One region of the Terrabacter terrigena genome, then DNA from elsewhere that is predicted to be linked to it. Evidence: predicted binding sites of a transcription regulator. Region 1 holds the regulator's gene; the other holds the start of a gene.
The links. The regulator LexA, encoded in region 1, represses DNA repair genes until DNA is damaged. The targets are predictions, from matches to a motif close to TCGAACANNTGTTCGA.
Positions count from the first base shown of each region.

Region 2: ACFQ2V_RS06830 (DUF6504 family protein) is a predicted target of LexA. The motif match lies at 1,606-1,621, and genes of this name have one in related genera.

Region 1 is NZ_JBHTKH010000009.1:124,280-128,480, forward strand. It holds gene ACFQ2V_RS14655 (Sir2 family NAD-dependent protein deacetylase) at 1-692, shown strand, start outside; gene ACFQ2V_RS14660 (hypothetical protein) at 833-1,735, opposite strand; gene lexA (transcriptional repressor LexA) at 1,825-2,523, opposite strand; gene ACFQ2V_RS14670 (LysM peptidoglycan-binding domain-containing protein) at 2,775-3,179, shown strand; gene ACFQ2V_RS14675 (hypothetical protein) at 3,462-3,845, shown strand; gene ACFQ2V_RS14680 (alpha/beta hydrolase) at 3,845-4,201, shown strand, end outside.
Region 2 is NZ_JBHTKH010000003.1:193,484-197,684, forward strand. It holds gene ACFQ2V_RS06820 (DNA polymerase III subunit alpha) at 1-610, opposite strand, end outside; gene ACFQ2V_RS06825 (SAV_6107 family HEPN domain-containing protein) at 616-1,083, opposite strand; gene ACFQ2V_RS06830 (DUF6504 family protein) at 1,118-1,495, opposite strand; gene ACFQ2V_RS06835 (phosphatidylinositol-specific phospholipase C/glycerophosphodiester phosphodiesterase family protein) at 1,749-2,627, shown strand; gene ACFQ2V_RS06840 (DUF4126 domain-containing protein) at 2,944-3,681, shown strand; gene ACFQ2V_RS06845 (hypothetical protein) at 3,842-4,201, shown strand, end outside.

The sequences.
Region 1 (4,201 bases):
CGCGCCGACGCTACTGGGCCCGCAGCTACATCGGCTGGCAGCGGTTCAACGCGGCGGCACCGAACGAGGGTCACCGGGTCGTCACCGACCTGCAGCGCGCCGGCTACGTCGGGCCCGTCATCACCCAGAACGTCGACGGCCTCCACCAGGCCGCCGGGGCGACCGACGTCATCGAGCTGCACGGGTCGCTCGAGCGTGCGGTCTGCCTCACCTGCGGCGAGTACACGTCGCGGATCGGCTTGCACGAGAGGATGACCGAGGCCAACCCCGGCTTCATGACCCGCTTTGCCGAGGCGGCAACCTCGTTCGGGTCGCAGTGGGGCGAGCAGGTGCGGCCCGACGGCGACATCGTGCTCGCCGACGCCCTCGTCGAGTCCTTCCACGCGCCGAGATGCCTGGTCTGCGGCAACGACACCGTCAAGCCCGACGTCGTCTTCTTCGGCGAGTCGGTGCCCAGGGCGCTCGTCGAGCGGTGCTTCGGCCTCGTCGAGGCGGCCGGCGCCGTGCTCGTGCTCGGGTCGTCGCTGTCGGTCATGAGCGGCTACCGCTTCGTGCGCCGGGCCCACCAGCGCGACGTGCCCGTCGCCATCGTCACCCGGTCCGCAACCCGGGGCGACGCCGAGGCGACGATCCGCCTCCACGCGCCGCTCGGCGACACCCTCACCGCGCTGCGCGAGGCGCTCGGTCACTGATCGGGGCGACGCCGGTGCCCGCCCGAGGGCGAGCCGAGGTGGTGTGCCGTCCTGCCGGAGGTCGGGACGGGGCCCGACGACGCGCGGCTCTGACGGGCCGGGTCTGGGGGTGCGGGCTCGGCCTCGGCGCTCGAGGTGGCCTACTCGGCGGGGGCGCCGAGGTCGCGGGCCTCGTCGGCCGAGACCTCGCCGAGGTCCCACAGCTCCTTCGTCTGGACGCCCCAGTACGTCGCGAACAGCACGATGACGATGACCTCGGCGACGAGGACGACGTGGGCGAAGCCGGTGACGGTGAGCTTGGCGACGACCGTGGCGGCGAGCGCCAGCGTGAGAGCCAGGGCGATGGCGAGGTAGATGCGGCGGTAGCCGCGGCCGTCGTCGTCGCCGACGGCCCGGTGGCGCTCCACGGTGCGCAGGGCGCTGAGGACCATGACGGCGATGATCCCGGCCACCATGGTGACGGCGGCGATGCCGTGGCTCAGGGCGATGAAGCGGTCGCGCAGGACGAGGAAGAGGGTCAGCTCGACGAGCAGCACGCCGCCGCACGCCAGGGTCACGAGTACCGACCGCGCGGTGGGGCGGGCTGACGCGTCACGCATCATGGCGCCCCGCTTGAGCGCTGCCACGATCACGGCCGCGATGACCGCGACGACCACCAGCGACCAGATGTTGTTGCGCACCGCCGCGGCGATCTCGCTCGGGGTCTGGGCGTACGCGTTCGGGCCGCAGCGGTTGTCGGGCACCGTCGGGACCATGGCGACGACGAACGCCATGAAGCCGGAGAAGTTGAGCAGCACGTCCTCCTCGGAGGAGTGCCCCTTGTAGGCGATGAGGCTGGCGCCCAGCGCGCAGAGTGAGCCGACGAAGACGGTTCTCGCGGGCGTGTAGTAGTAGGCGCTGATCGACCCGAGCCAGCAGCTGTGGTCGGTCTCCCACCACCACTGGTAGGCCACGGACAGCAACAGCATGAGCAGCAGGGCGATCATCGCGCCCCGCAGGTAGCGGTAGGTGTAGACGACGTCGCGGGTGCGCCCGGCTGCCATGGCGGTCTCCTCTGCGGGACTCACGTCCTCAGAGTCTGGCGTCCGCCGCGGCGATGCGCCTGCTGGAAGGGCCGCGGCCGGACCGCCCGTCAGATGCGGCGCAGGACCGCGGTGACCTTGCCGAGGATCGTGGCGTGGTCGCCGTCGATGGGGGAGAAGTCCTCGTTGTGCGGCATCAGCCAGACGTGGCCGTCGACACGCTTGAAGGTCTTGACGGTGGCCTCGTTGTCGAGCATGGCCGCGACGACGTCGCCGTTCTCGGCGTGCTGCTGCTGGCGCACCACGACCCAGTCGCCGTCGCAGATCGCGGCGTCGACCATGGAGTCGCCGTTGACCTTGAGCAGGAAGAGGTCGCCCTCGCCGACGAGCTGCTTGGGCAGCGGGAAGACGTCCTCGACGACCTCCTCGGCGGTGATCGGGACGCCGGCGGCGATCTGCCCCAGCACCGGCACGTAGGAGGCCTCCGGACGGGCGTCCCCCGAGTCGGTCTCGGTGTCGTAGTGGTCGCCGCCGCGGCTCCCGACCTCCTCGGCCGTCGCGTCAGGAGAGACGATCTCGAGGGCGCGGGGGCGGTTGGGGTCGCGCCGCAGGTAGCCCTTGGCCACCAGGGCGTTGAGCTGGTGGGAGACGCTGGAGGGGCTCGCCAACCCGACGGCGTCGCCGATCTCGCGCATGCTCGGCGGGTAGCCCCGGCGGTCGACGGAGTTGCGGATCACCTCGAGCACTCGCCGCTGACGCACGGTCAGTGCGCCGCCGGTCTCGCGATCGGGAAGCTCGGTCACGCCCATGGTGTCCCCTTCGTCGGCTCGTCAGACCGTGCGCTGGACCGGCTTCGTGAGCGGCTCGCGAGCTGCTCGAGGGCCAGTGTCAGTGGTGGCTGGTGAGGTGTGTGGTGTGAGGAAAGAGTACCGAGGTTCGAACACAGTTGCCAAACACCTGTTCGATGCGTGTCTCGACTTCCTCGAACATACGTGCTACAAATCGTACAGACGTTCTATCGAACACGTGTTCGCCAGATCAGGAGCAAGGGGAGGTCACCATGAGCGCCATCGTCCTCGAGACCGTTCGTCAGCCGCAGACCAGTGAGCCGCGGCCCGTCGCGCGCCCGCACCTCGTCCTCGTCCCGACCGGGCGCGAGGCCGTCCGCGCCGCCCGGTCCGCGCGGCCGCCGCTTCGCCTGACCCGCTTCGGTCGTTTCGTCGTCGCGCTGCTGGTCGCAACGGTCGTCTCGCTGCTCGCGGTCGGGCTGGCCGGCCAGCTCGCGTCGGCGTCATCCGGCTCGCGCACCGTCACGGTCACCTCGGGGCAGACGCTGTCGGGCATCGCCGCACACGAGCTGCCGCAGCTGTCCGTCACCGACGGCGTCGTCGAGCTCCAGGTCGCCAACGGCCTCAGCACCACCGAGATCCACGTCGGGCAGCAGCTCGTCATCCCGGGTCGGTGACGCCCGGGCTCTCCAGGATCACCGGGGCTCGAGGTTCATTGCGTATGCCGTGCACTCGCCGTGCGCTCGCCTCGCCCCACCCCATCGGCCGCGTTGGCTCCACCTCCAGCGGCTGGCGGTAGCGGCGCTTCGACCCCGTCGTTCCCGCCCGGACGCCGCACCCCCGAGGAGGGGGTGCGGCGTTCTGCTGTCCACCCGCTCGGTCCATCGGGGCTGTGGATGACGCCGACCGGGTCCGCCACCGGCGACCTAGCGTGGTTGCTCTCGGGAAGGGAGCAGGGGATGAGATACGAGATCGACACCGCGACGCTGCGAGCCAGCGCCGCCACCATCGAGGAGGTCCTGGCCCAGGTGCGCCGGCTCGGGGTCGTCGACGACCTCCGCCCGGTCGGGGCGGCCCTGCCGGGGGGCCGCTGCGCCTCGGGCCTGCCGCAGGTGGCGGCCGCCTGGCAGACGCGCCTCGCGTCGACGCAGTGGGAGCTGCGCGAGCTCGGTCGCTTCGTGAGCCTGGCCGCCGATGGCTACGACGCAGTCGAGCAGGCGGCGCGACAGGTGCTGGGCAGCACTGCGGGCAGCACTGGGGGCAGCGCTGCGGGCAGTACTGGGGGTGGCGCCCGGAGTGGTTTCCCCGGTGTCGTCCGCGGTGGCGCCGACGGCAGCACGTGATGACTGCGGCAGCGATGGGCGGCGGCATCGCCGTGCGCGACATCCGGGCCGGCCGTCCGCAGCTGCTGCTCGAGGTGAGTCGGCGTCTGGAGGCGCGCCGTCGCAGGCTCCTCGTGCTCGCGGAGCTGGTGCTCTGGCGGCGGGCTGCTGCCCCTCGCTGGTCCGGTGCCGGCTCGAGCGCGGCGGCAGACCGCTACGGCACGGTGGTCGCCGGGCTGGGGCAGCTCGCGGGCAGCATCGCGGTGGCAGGCCATGCCCTTGGGCACGCGGCGCAGCGGCTCCAGAGCGCCCTGGATCTCGTGGGGCGCGCGGACCGCCGGGCCGCCGACGAGGGCGCGTGGGTCGACGACGACGGC
Region 2 (4,201 bases), on a different contig from region 1:
CCAGGAGCACGACGAGCCGGGAGGGGCCGCCGGCCACCGGACGCGCGTGCTCGGCCACGAGGCCCGCGGTGGTGACCGGGTTGCCGCGCTCTCCACGCAGGTGGGTCGCCGTGACGAGCCGGCAGAGGGCGGCCCAGCCCTGCCCCGGTGCGAGGCCGGTGGCGCTGCCACGGGCCAGCACCGTGACGCGTGGCAGGCGGGGGTCGACGAGTGCCCCACCGCGGACCGGGGTGCGCACGGGTCGACGCTGTCGCTCGGGGTGCTCAAGCCCGAGGGCGAGGTCGACACCGAGGACCGGCGCGACGTCGTGCTCCATGCAGGAGCGCACGAACTTCACCGCGCCGTAGAGCCCGTCGCGGTCGGTCAGCGCGAGGGCCGGCTGCCCGAAGGCCGCGGCTCGCTCGACGAGCTGGTGCGGCTTGGCCGTGCCGTAGCGCATGGAGTAGCCGGACGCGACGTGCAGGTGCACGAAGCTCTCACCGTGACCTGCCGTGGAACGGCGGCGCGCCGGGCCGATGCCCTCCACCGGCGACGGTGCGGTGCCGGGTGCGGTGCCGGTTGCGGTGCCGGTTGCGGTGCCGGTGGTGCTGGAAGCGGTAGTGGTGGTCATGCTGCTCACGCGCTGTTCGCCCGGCTCCTCGGGACGGGGGTGGCCGAGACGGGGGTGATCGACTGCGGCAACGGCATGGTCGCCGGGACCCCGAGGAGGTCCTGGACGATCTCGAGGAACATCTCGGCCTGACGCAGCAGGTCGTCGGCCTCGCGGGCACTGATGTGACCGCCTCGGTCGATGACCGACCGGTGGGCCGAGCACGCGGAGAAGAAGGCGGCCCACTCCCCCAGCTCGGGGGCCACGCCGGGCAGCACCTGCCAGACGCTGCGCGGCCGGGAACGGGGCGACGGCACGGTGCGAGCGGCGACGAGGGCCGCCGCAGCCCGCAGGGCGCCGAGGTGGGAGTCGCGGTAGCGCTCGGACGCATCGCTCGTGCGGCACGCGGACTCGAGGGTCGCGCGGCCCCGCTCGAGCAGGTCGAGCACGGCGGCCGAGATGGGTGGACGTCGCAGGTCGTGGGCGGCTGTCATGGTGGTTGCTCTCCTCTCTCGTCTCATGTCGGTCTCAGTCGGAGACCCGGACGAGCGACCACTGGTCGCCCCTCGGGGACTCGTCGTGGGCGAGGTCGTAGACCCCGGGCGCGAAGGACCAACCCGGGCTCGCCTCGACCCGCCAGACGTGCTGCTCGGCCGCTGCTGCGACCAGCGTCTCGCCGGGGCGCACCTGCGCCTCGTCGGCCTCGAGCGCGTCGCGCCACCAGGCGCGCCGCTCGCGCCACTGGGCGAGGACGCCGCGCACGACGTAGAGGCGACCGCGCCAGATGAACGCCTCCGGCGCCTGCCCCGCGGGGGACCCGGGCGCCTCTTCCTCCCGGCCCTTCTCCCGCTCCTGCTCTCTTCTCCGAACCCTCACCTGGACGGAGTCACTGAACCTACGCACCACGACACGTCTCCCTCGGACACGTCGGGCCGGACATCACGACCCGGACCACCCGCGCCCCACACGGGCGGCCCGACAACCAACCGACGACTGACTGACGAAACCAACAAAGTTCGAACACTTGTTCGATGTGAAGAGCGTAACCCCCGGCGCCGACACCGTGTCAAGAACGGCCAGGACGCCCGGTCCACAACCGTCGCCTGCCGTTCACCCCGACGTGGCCGACGGGCAGAACCGGACCAACAGGGTGGAGGGCATGAGACTCAGACGCGTCCTCATCGTCCTCACCACGACCCTCCTCGTCACGGGAGGTGGCACCGCCACGGCGACGGCCCTCGAGGCCACCGGCAACCCGTACCGTGCCACCGGCAACCCGGACCGTGCCACCGCCCAGCCCCTGGAACGGGCCCACGCCCACAACGACTACGAGCACGCACGGCCGCTCACCGACGCCCTCGACCACGGCTTCACCTCGGTCGAGGCCGACGTCTGGCTCGTCGACGGCGAGCTCTACCTCGGCCACGACGGCCCGGACCTGACCCGGACCCTCCGGAGCCACTACCTGGACCCGCTCGTGAAGCGGTTCCGCGCCAACGGCGGGTCGGTCTACCCCGGCTGGGCCGGCGAGCTGCGCCTGCTCATCGACGTCAAGTCCGACGGCCCCGCCACCTGGCCGGTCATCGAGCGCCAGCTGGCGGCGTACCCCGAGCTGATGACCGTCTACCGCCAGGGTCGCGTGCAGCAACGAGCCGTCACCGCGGTCGTCTCGGGCAACCGCGACCTGCCGGCCATGCAGGCGGCCACGACGCGCCGGTCCTTCTACGACGGCCGCCTCACCGACCTGGGCAAGGGCATCTCCCCCACGCTCATGCCACTCGTCAGCAACAACTGGTCGGCCGTCGGCTACACGGGCGGACCGTTCACCGACGCCCACCGTGCCCTGCTCCGCTCGTACGTGAACCGAGCCCACGCGGAAGGTTTCCAGATCCGCTTCTGGGCCACGCCGGACGCCACCGGCGACACCCGTGACACGGTCTGGGCCGAGGAGCTCGCGGCCGGTGTCGACGTCTACAACACCGACGACCTCGCGGGGCTCCAGTCGTGGCTCCTCACCCACGACCCGCAGGAGAGCTGACCCCGCAGCCGGCCACCCGGCACACGTGCACGAAACGGGCGAACCTGAGTAACCGTGCTCAGGTTCGCCCGTCCGCGCCCCGGCAGGCTTGGGGCCGCGGGTCCGGTCCGCGAACGGAGAGGCGCAGGGGTCCTGTCCGCTCACGGATCGGACCCGTTCCGCTGCCCGCGGCCGGCCACCCTCCCGCCAGCGCGTCCCGTTGCACGCCGCGAGGGAATACGGGAGCGTCGGTGACGTTGGACCTGAGCTCGGCCGACCGGTCCGGGCACTGGATGCACCGGCGTACCTGCGACCGGCGCACGACCGAAGGAGCGCCGTGGGCGCCGAGCTCATCCCCATGGCCTTCACCACCGGGTGGGGCAGCGGGGTCAACGCGTATGCCGTCGTGCTCGTCCTCGGGCTGGCCGACAAGATCTGGGGCTTCAGCCAGGTCCCCGACGCCCTGGCCCGCACCGACGTCCTCATCGCCGCCGGCATCCTCTTCGCCGTCGAGATGCTCGCCGACAAGATCCCCTACGTCGACTCCGTCTGGGACTCCGTGCACACGGTCGTCAGGCCGGCCGTCGGCGCGACCATCGGCTACCTCATCGGCCACGAGACGGCCGGGCTCGACGCGGCGATCGGTGCCGCCACCGGAGGCGTCACGGCGCTGATCTCGCACGGCATCAAGGCCGGCCTTCGAGCCGCTGTCAACACCTCCCCCGAACCGGCGAGCAACGTCGTCGTCAGCACCACCGAGGACGTCACGGTCACGGGGGTCATGGCACTCGCGATCGCGCACCCGTGGTGGGCCGCGGCGATCGCCTTGCTCCTCCTGGCCCTCGGCGCGTTCCTCGTCTACAAGCTCGCGGCCCGCATCAGGCGTTACAAGCGGCGCTACGACGCCTGGGGAGAGCGGATGGGCATCGCCGCACCGTCGGCCGGAGCCGGCGGGCCGCGTCCCGAACCCGGGCGCCGACACGGGCGGGGCCTCGGCCGCGACCGCTCGTCCGGCGCTCCCCCGGTGCCACCGGCCGAGCGCGGCCCCGAACGACCCTTCGACCAGGAGACCTGACCGCCGGGTCAGGGCGACCGGGGACACCTCGCTGGATGGCTCACAGCAAGACGCACGAGCTCACAGGGCGCCCCCACGACCGCGAGGGCCTTGGCACAGGACCTTCTCCGACGGTGGATCCAGCTGGCACGAGGCCAGCCCCATCGAAGGAGTGGAACGCATGAAGAACAAGACCATCGCACTGGCCGGCGCCGGCATCGTGGCCGCGTCGGCGCTCGCGCTCGGCGGGGCCGCCCTCGCGAGTGCCGACGAGACCACCGGTACGAGCAGCGTGGCCGCGAACGGTGCCGTGTACGGCCAGCTCGGCGAGGGGACGGGCGGCGCCCCGGGTGACCGCGCGAACGGCAACGGCAACACCGACCCGGGCAAGCCGATGCGCTCCGACGAGGCGCTGCTCACCGGTGACACGGCCGACAGGGTGACGGCCGCGGCCAGGGCCAAGGAGCCGACCGCGACGATCGAGCGTGTCGAGACCGACTCCGACGGCGTCTACGAGGCGCACATGGTGCGCGCCGACGGG